DNA from 3 places in the Cupriavidus sp. PB-02 genome. Region 2 is predicted to be linked to each of the others. Evidence: riboswitches for the same ligand, from Rfam matches in the RefSeq annotation. Region 2 holds a riboswitch; each other region holds the start of a gene.

Region 1 (4,589 bases), on a different replicon from region 2:
GTCATGGCCAGCGTGCCGGCCCAGGCCGGCGTGATGCGATAGGTGCCGACCAGGTTGGCGCGCCACTTGGGGATCCGGTAGAAATACTTGCCCACCGAGGCCGGGTTGTTGGCGTTCTCCAGCGTCTTCGAATGGTTGTAGGCGCCGCTGGCCGACAGGTCGAAGCCGTTGATAAAGACATCGCGCGCGTCATACGCCAGCTCGATGCCGCGCGTGCGCACGCGGTCCACGTTCTGGAAGCTGGTGACGGTCGGGAACACGGTGGTGTTGGTCTGGCTCACCAGCGCGTCGCGGATATCGTCCTCATACACCGAGACGCGGAAATACGCCCGCTCCACCGTCCGCTCGAAGGTCAGGTCCTTGGAGAACGAGCGCTCGGGCCGCAGGTTGGGATCGTTGTTGATCAGCGAGGTGCCGGTGATGCGCCCCTGGAACAGCTCGCTGACAGTCGGGTAGCGATAGGCCTGGCCCAGCGACAGCCGGCCCAGCCAGTCCTGCCCGATCGCTTTCTCGAGCGCCAGCTTGGGCGACCAGTTGGATTCGCTGCGCACCGGGTAGCCGATATTCACGCCGGGTTGGCTGCGGCTGCCGTCATAGGCGCGCCAGTGCTCGTAGCGCACGCCGGGGATCAGCTTCCAGTCCGGGGCGAAGTACCAGGCATCCTGCGCATACAGCGCCTGGGTCTCGGTCTTGCCGGCAAAGGCATTGTTGAAGGCGGTGATGGTCGCCGCCTGCCAGTCCGAGGTGTTGTAGGTGGTATTGGTCAGCCGGTAGTTGTCGTAGTGGTAACCGAAGGTGACCCAGTGCCCGCCCTGCAGTTGCTGCGGACGGTAGTCGGCCTTCAGGTCCAGCGTGCGCCAGCCGGTGCCGTCGCCATAGGTAACGGTGCCCGGACCGTTGCCAGCCGTGCTGGCGGTGCGGCTCACGTCCTTACTGACATCGAACAGCGACGCCACGCCGGAGAAGTTCCAGCCGGTCTCGTTGCGCGTGCGCAGCGACAGGCCGTAGAGCCAGCGCGCGTCCTCGCCGTTGCTCGGGGCAAAGGCGTTGGCGGGAATCACATAGCGAAAGCCTCCGATATTCACCGGGCCGCTGGAGACGACGTTGCCGTTGGCATCGCGCAGGTAGCTGCCGGTGGCGCTGGAGCGGTCCTGTTGCCAGTACGCGGCGGTGAACTGCGCTTGCAGCGTATTGGTGATGTCATAGCCCAGCTTGACCTTGAGCTGGTCCTGCACCGTGTGCGTGACGCCCTCGCTGTTGACGCCCATCACCACGCGGTCGGCGCCGGTCTGGTCCTTGTCGAAGAAGGCGCCGGTGACCGGCTTGTCGGCGGAAGTGGCGCGCGCGGACGAACGCGCCGCGGTGTAGAAGCTCAGCGGCTGGCTCTTGCTGTCCTGCCGGTCCACGCTGACCAGCCAGGAGAACGGGCCGACGCGGTCGCCCACGTAGGCGTTGGCATGCACGCCGTTGAAGTTGTCATGCGTGCCGTACAGGCCGAAGCGCTGCGTGAACAGCTGCACGCTGGCATCGCCCTCGAATTTCTCCGGGGTGCGCGTCGAGATCAGCACCGTCGCGCCCAGCGAATTGCCCGGGTACAGCGCGGAATACGGGCCGTACAGCACGTCCACGCGCTCGATCTCGGCGGCATTGACCAGCGACCAGCGCGGCGGAAATGTGAAATCCGAGCCCAGCAGGTTGGACAGCAGCAGGCCGTCCGCATAGACTAGCCCCCGCGCCGACTGGCGCGAGCTGGTGCTGCGCACCGAGATGATCGAATTCATATCGCCGATAAAGCGCTTGCGCACGGCGAGATTGGGCGCGTACTTGAGCGCGTCCTCGGTGTTCACCACATTGAAGTCCGCCATGCGCTTGCTGCTGATGCCATAGGCCGGCGACGGCGTATTGGGCGGCGTGGCGGGAGTTTCACTACGCTCGGTCTTGGCCGAGACCACCACCTCCTGCAGTGGCTCAGGCGCGGCAACCTGGGCGCCCGCCATGCCGGGGCCCATCAGCGCGGCCGATGCGGCCAGCGCAATCCGATTTCTCTTCACTGGAAAACCTTGTTCTCGTCTTTTTTGGCTCGCCTGCCCTGCGCGCGCTGTGTGTCCGGCGCTTCCTCCCGAGAGCGAGCGCTGACATTTTAGGTGGCAAGCAGGTCCCGGCCGGTGCGACATAGCGACGCGGGCGACGCCGGAGCCGCGGTGAAAGTGCTCGCCTCGTCCCACGGCGAACGGTGGATTGCCGCATCGCGCCACTCGCGTAAACCCGCATATCCAAGGCCGTGCCTTGTCTCTACATTGCCCGGATTGGCGTCAAGCCAGTGTGATGCTGGGAGAGACTGTTCCGGCGGCAACCGCCGCGGGACAGCGCCGAAGGAGCAACCGCCCCGGAAACTCTCAGGCAAAAGGACCGGTATCACTAGCAGTGCACTCTGAAGAATGTCCGGCGTCATCGTCCGCCGGCATACCGAAGGAGCAAGCGCGCATCGCCCCGGCGAGGCGTCGTGAATCTCTCAGGTCCAGAACAGAGGGGGCGTCCGCTACGCATATTGCGTATGGACTCCCACCATCGACGTTCCTGGAGCCTTCAGCTCATGAAGACAATCGCCGTCATCGGCGGTGGCATCACCGGTGTCACCACAGCCTACGCGCTCGCCCGGCGCGGATTCTCCGTCACGCTGTTCGAACGGCATCGCTATGCCGCCATGGAGACCTCGTTCGCCAATGGCGGACAGCTGTCCGCCTCCAATGCCGAGGTCTGGACCCACTGGTCGACCATCGTCAAGGGGCTCAAATGGATGCTCAGGAGCGACGCCCCGCTGCTGGTCAATCCCAGCCCGAGCTGGCACAAGCTCACGTGGTTTGCCGAGTTCATCGCGTCGATCCCCCACTACCGCAGCAATACTGCCGAGACCGCGCGCCTGGCCATCGCGGCCCGCGAGCACCTGTTCGCCTGGGCGGCGCAGGAGGGCATCGATTTCGACCTGAAGAAAGAGGGCATCCTCCATATCTACCGCGACAAGGCCGGCTTCGAGCATGCCGGCCGCGTCTCCGCGCTGCTGGCGCAGGGCGGGCTGGAGCGGCGCGCCGTGACGCCGCAGGAGATGCGGGCGATCGAGCCGACGCTGGTGGGCTCCTACTACGGCGGGTATTTCACCGAGAGCGACTCGACCGGCGATATCCACAAGTTCACCAGCGGCCTGGCCGCGGCCATCGACCGGCTCGGCGTGCGCTGCCTCTACGGGCAGGACGTCAGCGCCGTCAAGACCGACGGCAGGCGCGCCAGCGTGACCGTGCAGCAAGGCACCGATACGTCCACGTCGACCTTCGACGGCGCCGTGATCTGCGCCGGCACCGCCAGCCGCGCGCTGGCGGCCGGCCTGGGGGACCGTGTCAACATCTACCCGGTCAAAGGCTATTCGATCACGGTCAACCTGGCCGACGAGGCCAGCCGCGCCGCGGCGCCGACCGTCAGCCTGCTCGACGATGCAACCAAGCTGGTCACCAGCCGCCTGGGCGACGACCGCTTCCGCGTGGCCGGCACCGCGGAGTTCAACGGCTACAACCGCGACATCCGCGCCGATCGCATCCGGCCGCTGGTGGAGTGGGTGCAGCAGTGCTTCCCGGGTGTCAGCACGCGCAGCGTGGTGCCCTGGGCCGGATTGCGGCCGATGATGCCGGACATGCTGCCGCGCGTAGGCCGAGGGAAAGCGCCGTGCGTCTTCTACAACACGGGGCATGGGCACCTGGGCTGGACGTTGTCCGCGGTGACGGCGGATATGGTGGCTGGGGTGGTTGAGCAACACCTCGGCGCAAAGACGGCGGTCGCGCCGGCTGCGGCGCTGGCATTGGCCAAGGCCTGAGCTCGCGGGTGTTTTCTCCCCTCTCCCGCAAGCGGGAGAGGGGAAAACCGGGCCTCATCCAGGACTTCGCCCCAGACTGCCGACGATGCCCCTGCGGAACGTCAGCACGCAGACGATGAAGATAATGCCGGTCACCATCGACACCGATTCCCCGAGCCCGTTGAACCAGTCGATGCCCGTCGCGGCCGCCAGGTAGCTGCCCAGTTCGCCGAGCTTGTTCTCCAGCGCGACCACGACAAAGGCGCCGACGATCGGCCCGGACAGCGTGCCGAGGCCGCCCAGCAAGGTCATCAGGATGACCATCCCGGACATCGACCAGTGCACATCGGTCAGCGTCTCGAAGCCCAGCACCAGCGCCTTGATCGAGCCGGCCAGCCCCGACAGCGCCGCCGACAGCACGAAGGCGGTCACCTTGAAGCGGTCGACGTCATAGCCCAGCGAGATCGCGCGCGGCTCGTTCTCCTTGATCGCCTTCAGGATCTGCCCGAACGGCGAATGCACCGTGCGCACGATCAGCGCAAAGGCCGCGACGATGATCGCCAGCGCCACGTAGTACAGCGTCAGGTCACTAGACAGCGACAGCACGCCGAACAGCTTGCCGCGTGGGATGCCCTGCAGGCCGTCCTCGCCGCCGGTGAACGGCGCCTGCAGGCAGATGAAGAACAGCATCTGCGCCAGTGCCAGCGTGATCATCGAGAAGTAGATGCCCTGCCGGCGGATCGCCAGC
Region 2 (4,589 bases):
GCGCCAAGCGTTTCGCGGTCATCGACGACCGGACCGCTTACGGCCAGGGTGTGGCGGACGAGTTCGTCAAGGCAGCCAGGGCGCAAGGCATCGAGATCGTCGCCCGCGAATACACCTCGGACAAGGCCGTAGACTTCGTCCCGATTCTGACCCGAATACGCGGCATGAAGGTGGACGGCATCTTCTATGGTGGCTACTACTCGCAGGCCGGACCCCTGCGCAGCCAGATGAAGCGGCTCGCCATGGCCGACGCCTATCTGCTCGGTGGCGATGCGATGTGCAATATCGAACTGGCCAGGCTGGGGGGCGATGCCGTGGACGAGCACGTGTACTGCCCGCAGGGCGGTCCCGTGCTCGAGAACACCGGCCCGGGGCGCCAGTTCAAGAGCGACTACAGGAAGCGCTACAACACGGATCCGCTCACTTACAGCGCGTCTATCTATGACGGCCTCAGGTTGGTAGCCCAGGCGATGAAAGCAGCCAACTCGGTCGAGCCGGCGCAGTACCGCGCAGCGCTGGCGGGTATCGATATGCAGGGCGTGGCCGGCCGATACCGCTTCGACCCCAACCGCGACCTGCGGGATTCGCCGATCACCATCTACACCTACCGCAACAGCGCCCTGGTGCCATTGCCGCAGGACAGGTAGCGCCAGTTGGCTAGCCTGCCTCGCCGGCAGGCGCGACATAGCCGTGGCATCGGGATTTCGTTTTCTTGTCGAAGGATCGGCGATCCGCTGTATCGCTGCGCCTTCTTACCCTGCATTAGGAGTTCAACACCCCGTATTACCCGCAGAGCAGATCCACAAGACACACCACAAGACTGGTCGCCGGTTGCATGCGGCAAAAGCCCATGCCTGGATAGACATAGCGCGATCAGGACAAAATAATTCGGAGACAGAGTATGAGCAACACGAAATCCTTGCGCGGCACGGAACTGCTGCCAAGCGGCAATCGCCCGGGACACCCAGCGAGCCAGGCCCGCAGCAGCGCCGTGGAAGCCGACACCAGGCAGGTACTGCGCCGCGCTACCGCAGCGGGCTTTATCGGCACCTTCATCGAGTGGTTCGACTACGCCGCCTACGGCTTTCTTGCGACCGTCATTGCGGTAGTGTTCTTTCCCAAGAGCGACCCGACCACCAGCCTGATGGCGACCTATGCCGTATTCGCGCTGTCCTTCGTCGTGCGTCCGATCGGAGGGGTGATCTGGGGGCATTTCGGCGACAAGTTCGGCCGGCGCAATACGTTGTCGCTGTCGATCATGATCATGTCCTGCTCGACCTTCCTGATCGCTTTCCTGCCGACTTATGGGCAGGTGGGCCTGTGGGCGCCGGTACTGCTGCTTGTCATTCGGCTGGTCCAGGGCTTCTCGGCTTCAGGCGAATACGCCGGCGCCTCGGCGTTTCTTGCCGAATATGCACCGAACCGCAAGCGCGGGCTCTACACCAGTGTCATTCCCGCCGCGGAAGCCGCCGGCCTGCTGTTCGCATCGCTGTTCGTCGCCGGGCTGCATACGGTGCTGACCTCCGGACAGTTGCTCGAATGGGGCTGGCGCGTGCCGTTCCTGTTGGCCGCCCCTTTTGGGCTGGTTGGCCGTTACATCCGGCTTCAACTTGAAGATACGCCGAAGTTCGTCGCGATGGAGCAAGCCAATCATGCACCGCAGGCGCCGCTGCGCGAGTTGCTCACCTCGCATCGCCGCACCATGCTGATCGGCTTCGGCGTGACCTGCCTGAACGCCGTCGGCTTTTACTTGCTGCTCAGCTATATGCCTGTGTACCTGTCAAAGGAACTCGGCATGAGTGACTCGGTTTCCTTCCTGGTGTCTACCGTATCGCTGGCTAGCTATGTGGTGATGATTTTCGTGATGGGCTTTCTTTCCGACCGGTTCGGGCGGAAGACGATGCTGGTTTCCGCCTGCATCCTGTTTGCGCTCTTCACGGTGCCGCTGTTCCATTCGCTGTCGAGCGCCAGCATCGTCGGCATCTTGCTGATTCAGGTGGCACTGGGTGCCTTCCTCACCATCAACGACGGCACGCTGCCGTGCTTCCTGTCGGAGAGTTTTCCGACCCGTGTGCGATATAGCGGCTTTGCACTGTGTTTTAACAGCGCGAACGCCTTGTTCGGCGGCACCGCCCCCCTGGTTGCGACCTGGCTGATCAGCGCCACGGGCAATAAGCTCGCGCCAGCCTGGTACCTGGTCGGGGCCGCGGTGGTGTCGCTGATTGCCATCCTGGCCAGCCGTACGCCCTCGGGCGGTGCGTTGCCGGACTGAGCAAGCAAGGGGCGCAGCTTGACGCATAAGCTGTGATCCCGGGCAGCCCGGCCGCTAAGCGGCTACAAGACGACGCAGGAGAGACCGGGGATGGTGCGTGCCATCCCCGGCGCCGACGGAGCAACCGCCCCGGAAACTCTCAGGCAAAAGGACTGTGGCGTCGATTCAAGAATCTGGAGAGTGGCGTTGCAAGCAATGCCCACCGAAGGGGACGGCACCGGTCACCGGCCGATGCCAAAACTCTCAGGTACCGGGACAGATGGGGTAGGAAGCCGAGGATTCGGCCATCGCTTTCCCTGACAGAGGACCCTGCCATGTCTCAAATTGTGATTATAGGCGCCGGCATTACCGGCGTCACCACTGCCTACACGCTGTCGAAACTCGGATACGAGGTGACAGTCGTCGACCGCCATCTTTATCCTGCCATGGAGACATCGCTCGCCAATGGCGGCCAGCTCTCCGCGTGCAACGCGGAAGTCTGGAACAGCGCGGGAACGATACTCAAAGGGCTGAAGTGGATGCTGAAGCGCAACGCGCCGCTGCTGGTGAACCCGAAGCCGTCGTGGCACAAATACTCATGGATGGGCGAGTTTGTGTCGAACATCGCCCATTATCGGGAGAACACCATCGAAACGACGAAGTTGGCCATTGCCGCCCGCCAGCATCTCTTTGCCATGGCCGAGCAGGAGAATATCCAGTTCGATCTGGAGCGGCGCGGCATCCTGCACTTCTATCATGACAAGGCCGCTTTCGAGGCTGCGGGCAGGACGAACGCGCTACTCGTGGCAGGGGGACTGGAACGCTTTACAGTGTCACCGCAGGAGATCAAGGAAATCGAACCAACGTTGCAGGGCGAATACTTCGGCGGATACTTCACGCCATCCGATTCGACCGGGGATATCCATAAGTTCACGCGCGGCTTGGCGCTCGCTTGCGAGCGGCGCGGCGTGCGCTTCCTGCAGGGCATGGACGTGCGAACCATCGACCTATCCGCCAGCGTCGTGCGTATCGGCCTGCAGGCGTTGGACAGCGCGACGTCGCCATCGGCAAACGCTAGCGCGGCGTACGAGATCGCCGGCGACGCACTGGTGGTTTGTGCGGGCGTGGGCAGCCGACATATAGCCGGCATGCTCGGCGACAGGATCAACGTCTATCCGGTCAAGGGGTACTCCATTACGGTGCACCTGGACGATGCAGACAGCGTGGCGAACGCGCCGTGGGTCAGCCTGCTCGACGAAAGCGCAAAGATCGTGACGAGCCGACTCGGCAACGACAGGTTCCGCGTGGCAGGTACCGCCGAATTCAATGGACAAAACCGTGACATCCGAGCCGATCGCATCGAGCCTCTCGTGTCATGGACGCGTCGCAACTTCCGAATCAATACCTCCCGCGTAGTCCCCTGGGCGGGGCTTCGCCCGATGATGCCGGACATGATGCCGCGCGTATCAAAAGGCAGGGCGCCAAGGGTGTTCTACAACACCGGCCATGGCCATCTTGGATGGACGTTGTCTGCTGCAACAGCGGCAACGATCGGCACGACTATCGCCGAGAGCTATCCCGTTGGGTAGGAGGCAGTCGGACAGCAAGACAAGTGACGCCCGCGTTCGTAGGCCCTCTGAATATGGTGCAGACCTGGCGAACGGGAGCGAGAACGTACTAAGTAGGGGGGGCAAGGCAGGTATCTCGTTCCGGGTAGGAGCGAGCTTCGCATGTCGGCGCCGGGGATTCATCTACTGCGCGTGCGTCGACTGGCGGCCCCTTGCTGGGGACCGGACAATGCTGCAACTCCCTATCGTCCTGTCGCCAGAGATGCCCGCCGCGGCCAATGTCCCCAAAGGCCGACAATGCGCCCGACATGATGCGTGCACGAAGGCGCGTTACTTGGGCGGAGCGGACGTTCGAATGTCCGCGTGAAGTAGTGGGCGAGCGTCGGTAAATGCCCTTCTCGGCCGTCAGCCCACAGGAAAGCCGCATCTCGCTGACCTTGCGCCAGTTCTAGAAGCCGTTGGCTGGTGCCGGGAGCAAGAGCTTCCTTTGAGAAGGCGGCACGGCGTTTCGATAGAAGCGGGGACTGCTGCTCCTCGCTGCGGCCGCACAATAGTGAGCCCGCAAGGGCGGCAGTGCGTCCCATAACGGTTTGCCACGCGCGGCCTTTCCTAGCGAACGTGCTCCCCGTCGCGGCTAATGGCGATGGACTAGACGGTGCTGGCTAGCTCGGCTGGCCACGGCTACGCACAGACGCCAGAACCTCCTTGAGGTGGTTTCTTTCTTCCTCCTCCTCACGTTCCTTTGCTCCGTCAGAGTTGTTCCATGCGCC
Region 3 (4,589 bases), 2.2 Mb from region 2:
CAGGCCACGTCACCGGGATCATCTCGCTGGTGGCGTTCAGCTTCATCGTGCACGAGCCCAGCGGGATCATAGTGCGGTCCAGCGCCAGGTCCTTGTCTGCCAGCATGCGCAGGTAGCGCAGCATCTCGTGCTCGGCGTGGTGCGTGTTGAAGACCGGGTGCGTCAGGTATTCGGTGGTGCGTGCCAGCGCTGCGGGGAACGCGTCCTGCGTGGCGGCTTCGAGCTTGTCGAAGTCCAGGCCCGTGGGCAGCGGCTTGCCTTGCGTGAAGACTTCCCACAGCGCGACCACGTCGGCGCGGGTGGCAGTCTCGTCCAGCGAGACGCCGACGCGCGTGGCGCTGACATGGCGCAGGTTGAGGCCGCGCGCGGTGGCGGCGGCGTGGATGGCCTCGGTATTGAAGCCGGTTTCCAGTGTCAGCGTGTCGAAGAAGGTGGCGTTGGTGCGCGCGAAGCCGAGCTTTTCCAGACCGGCGGCCAGCGTCGCGGTCAGGCGATGCACGCGCTGGGCGATGCGCTTCAGGCCCTGCGGGCCGTGGTAGACGGCGTACATCGATGCCATCACGGCCAGCAGCACCTGCGCGGTACAGATGTTGGAGGTAGCCTTCTCGCGGCGGATATGCTGCTCGCGCGTCTGCAGCGCCAGGCGGTAGGCCTTGTTGCCCTGCGCGTCGATGGTCACGCCGACCAGGCGGCCCGGCATCGAGCGCTTGAACGCATCCTTCACCGCCATATAGCCGGCGTGCGGGCCGCCGAAGCCCAGCGGCACGCCAAAGCGCTGCGAGTTGCCCACGGCCACGTCGGCACCCCATTCGCCCGGCGCGACCACCAGCGTCAGCGCCAGCAGGTCGGCGGCGGCCACCACCAGGCCGCCGGCAGCGTGCACGGCGTCAGCGATGGCACGATAGTCGTTGACGTCGCCGTTCACGCCCGGGTATTGCAGCAGCACGCCGAAGGCGCCGGCCGCGGCGGCGTCGGCAGCGGGGCCGACCTTGACTTCGATGCCCAGCGGCAGCGCGCGCGTGCGTACCACTTCCAGCGTCTGCGGCAGCACGTCGTCCGCGACGAAGAAGATGTTCGAATCGTGCTTGTTCACGCGCTGCAGCAGCGTCATCGCCTCGGCGGCGGCGGTGCTTTCATCCAGCATCGACGCATTGGCGATATCCAGCCCGGTCAGGTCGGTGACCATCTGCTGGAAGTTCAGCATCGCTTCCAGGCGGCCCTGCGAGATTTCCGGCTGGTAGGGCGTGTAGGCGGTGTACCAGGCCGGGTTCTCGAAGATATTGCGCAGGATGACCGCCGGCGTGACCGTGTTGTAGTAGCCCTGGCCGATAAAGCTCTTCAGTACCTTGTTCTTGCGCGCGAGGCCGCGCAGCTTCTCGAGCGCCGCTTCTTCGCTGAGCGGCTCGGTGAACTCGCCCATCGGCATGCCGTCGCGGCGGCGGATGGCGGCGGGGATGACGGCGTCGATCAGCGCGGCGCGGCTGTCATAGCCGAGCACCTTCAGCATGTGCTGCTGTTCGGGGGTATCGGGGCCGATATGGCGGGCGGCGAAGGCGTCGCGCGCCTCCAGTTCGGCCAGCGTGGGCCGGTTACCTTGGGCGGCGTTCATGGGAAGCGGGGCGTTCATTGGCAAGAACCTCGTGGGGGGCGCGTCGGCAGGTGGTCAGCCCGCCGGCGCGCGTCTGTCTGCAGTGGCCGGTCCGCGCGGGACCGGCGTGGCCGGCGTCAGGCGCCGACGCTGGCCTTGTACGCGTCGGCCGACATCAGGCCATTGACGTCGTCGGCGTTGGCCGGCTTGAGCTTGAACAGCCAGGCGTCGAAGGCATCGGCATTGACGCTTTCCGGCGCGGCCGTGGCGGCCTCGTTGACGGCGATCACTTCGCCGGCCACCGGAGCGTAGATGTCGGAAGCGGCCTTCACCGATTCCACCACTGCCAGCGCATCGCCGGCACCGACCGACTTGCCCACTTCGGGCAGTTCCAGGAAGACGATGTCGCCCAGCGCGTCCTGCGCGTGGTCGGTGATGCCGATGGTGAGCGTGCCGTCGGCTTCGACGCGTACCCACTCATGCGACTCGGTGTACTTGAGGTCAGCGGGGAAATTCATGGAGGTTCTCCGGATACAGATCTGTTTCTTGTTGGGTGATGCCTGCCCGGCGAAGCTGCCGGCAGGCGAGGGCGACCGTTGGGTGAGCGGGTTTTCCCCTTAGCTCACGAGTGCCTTGCCATTGCGCACAAACGGCAGTTTAACCACAGTCGCACTGAGTTTGCGGTCGCGGATCTCTACCTGCACCGTGTCGCCGACATTGACGCCCTGCGGCAGGCGCGCAAAGGCGATCGACTGCGACAGCGACGGGCTGAAGGTGCCGCTGGTGATCTCGCCGTCACCGGCCGCGGTGATCACCTTCTGGTGCGAGCGCAGCACGCCGCCCTTGTCACGCAGGATCAGGCCGAGGAATTGCTGGCGCGAACCAGCCGCGGCCAGTGCCGCCTTGCCGGTGAAGTCGCGTTCGCTCTGCAGGTCGACGGTCCAGGCCAGGCCCGCGTCCAGCGGCGAGGTGTTGATATCCATGTCCTGGCCGTACAGGTTCATGCCGGCTTCCAGGCGCAGCGTGTCGCGCGCGCCCAGGCCGGCCGGGCGCACGCCCGCGGCGTTCAGCTTTTCCCACACGGCGGCGACGCTCGCGGCGGGCACCACCAGTTCGAAGCCGTCTTCGCCGGTGTAGCCGGTGCGGGCGGCCATGATTTCGCCGATGGCCGGGTCCTGGACCACGACGGCGTTGAAGGGCTTGAGGGCGTCGGAGGGCTGGGTCGACGGGAACGTGCTCCACACCTTGGCGCGGGCGTTCGGGCCCTGCACGGCGACGATGGCCAGCGGCTGCACGCCCTCGGGGGCGACGTCTTCACGGCGCGGGGTGATGGTCACGCCGCTGCCGGTGGCGGCATTACGCGAGCGGATCCAGTCGATATCGCCCAGCGCGGTGCTGGCATTGACCACCAGGCGGAAGCGGTCCTCGGCAAAGAAGTAGACGATCAGGTCGTCGATCACGCCGCCTTTCTCGTCCAGCATGCAGGAGTAGAGCGCCTTGCCCGGCGTCTGCAGCTTGTCGACATTGTTGGCCAGCAGGCCGCGCAGGAAGGCGCGGCTATTGGCGCCGCTGAGGTCCACCACGCACATGTGCGACACGTCGAACATGCCGGCATCGCTGCGCACGGCGTTGTGTTCTTCGATCTGGGAGCCGTAGTTGACCGGCATGTCCCAGCCGCCGAAGTCGACCATGCGGGCGCCGAGGGCGCGGTGGATGGCGTTGAGGGGCGTGGCCTGGAGCGTCATGGAATCCTCGGGGGCAGTCTCGGGTTGCGAAAACGAAAAAAGGGTCATCCGCCGCAACGCTCGCCGCGCCAACAATATGGCGTAGCAATCCGCTGCGGCGGATGACCCCTCTGTCCTCGATACCTGAGAGATTACAAGGCGGATCCGTAGACCCCATCCTCGTGCGCCCCTTCGGTGGGCACGCTCGCCATGAATGGCGGGTGCCGCTCTCCAGAGTGCGGCATGCATTGTGTGCATGTTGCATGCCGATCCGATCGGTCCGTGGTGCCTGAGAGTTTTCGGGTGATACCCCTTCGGCGGCGCAGAGATGCGCGCTCTCCCGGTCGGATGCGCGCAATGTACGGGAGGCCCCGGCCTTTGTCAAACGCGGGCCGGAAGCCGCCCGGCGGCTGTACCCGTTCCTGCGCCCCGCCGCCAGGGGCGGCGAATTTACTTCTTCTTGTCGTCGGTGACGACGTTACCGATCACGCCGCCCACGGCCGCGCCACCCAGCGTACCCAGTGCACTGCCTTCGGTGAGGATGGCGCCGCCCACGGCACCCGCGCCCGCGCCGATGGCGGTGTTGCGTTGCTTCGGGGTCATGTCTGCGCAACCGGCAAAGGCCGCGACCGTTGCGCCGATCAGGGTCACCTTGGTCAAAGTTTGCAGGGTTTTCATTGTTGGCTCCGTGTGATGATTAATGCATGTCCGAACGGCCGCGCAGGCTGGGGGACACATTAGTTAGATCGGCGCCCTATGCGATCGGCTCCGGCCTTTACGAAGTGTTACGCCAGTGACACAACGGGAGCTGTCAATGCGATTTGCGCTGACTGACCGGGGGCGGCCAGCGTGTTAACATCAGCAGCTTTGCCGCCGCTACCTTTCGCGCGAGCTGGCGCGTCCCGCCTCTCTTGCCGATTCCCCTTCCGTCTCCAACCGCGCCCCTCGCATGACCCACGGCCTGAACCCCGCCCAATCCGAAGCCGTCCGCTACCTGGACGGGCCCTGCCTGGTGCTGGCCGGGGCAGGCTCGGGCAAGACCCGCGTGATCACGCAGAAGATCGCGCACCTGATCGAGGACAAGGGCTTCGAGCCGCGCCATATCGCCGCCGTCACCTTTACCAACAAGGCGGCCAAGGAGATGCAGGAGCGCATCGGCAAGCTGATGGAAGGCAAGACCACGCGCGAGGGCAAGCGCATTCCTCTGAAGCAGCTGACGGTCTGTACCTTCCACTCGCTCGGCGTGCAGATCCTGCGCATGGAGGCCGAGCATGTGG

The links. A riboswitch is a leader RNA that binds a small molecule or an ion and turns the genes downstream of it on or off. The one in region 2 is predicted to bind glycine.
Region 1: it holds a riboswitch for glycine, as region 2 does, so the genes downstream of both, AC10V3_RS22245 (D-amino acid dehydrogenase) here and AC10V3_RS09675 (D-amino acid dehydrogenase) in region 2, are expected to answer to the same signal.
Region 3: it holds a riboswitch for glycine, as region 2 does, so the genes downstream of both, gcvT (glycine cleavage system aminomethyltransferase GcvT) here and AC10V3_RS09675 (D-amino acid dehydrogenase) in region 2, are expected to answer to the same signal.

The regions. Positions count from the first base shown of each region.
Region 1 covers NZ_CM177695.1:333,278-337,866, reverse strand. The annotation lists gene AC10V3_RS22250 (TonB-dependent receptor) at 1-2,051, opposite strand, end outside; glycine riboswitch at 2,320-2,422, shown strand; gene AC10V3_RS22245 (D-amino acid dehydrogenase) at 2,555-3,862, shown strand; gene AC10V3_RS22240 (branched-chain amino acid ABC transporter permease) at 3,917-4,589, opposite strand, start outside.
Region 2 covers NZ_CM177694.1:2,016,617-2,021,205, forward strand. The annotation lists gene AC10V3_RS09665 (branched-chain amino acid ABC transporter substrate-binding protein) at 1-647, shown strand, start outside; gene AC10V3_RS09670 (MFS transporter) at 902-2,272, shown strand; glycine riboswitch at 2,338-2,437, shown strand; gene AC10V3_RS09675 (D-amino acid dehydrogenase) at 2,587-3,840, shown strand.
Region 3 covers NZ_CM177694.1:4,227,308-4,231,896, reverse strand. The annotation lists gene gcvP (aminomethyl-transferring glycine dehydrogenase) at 1-1,627, opposite strand, end outside; gene gcvH (glycine cleavage system protein GcvH) at 1,726-2,106, opposite strand; gene gcvT (glycine cleavage system aminomethyltransferase GcvT) at 2,206-3,333, opposite strand; glycine riboswitch at 3,434-3,557, opposite strand; glycine riboswitch at 3,579-3,665, opposite strand; gene AC10V3_RS19995 (YMGG-like glycine zipper-containing protein) at 3,763-3,990, opposite strand; gene AC10V3_RS19990 (UvrD-helicase domain-containing protein) at 4,262-4,589, shown strand, end outside.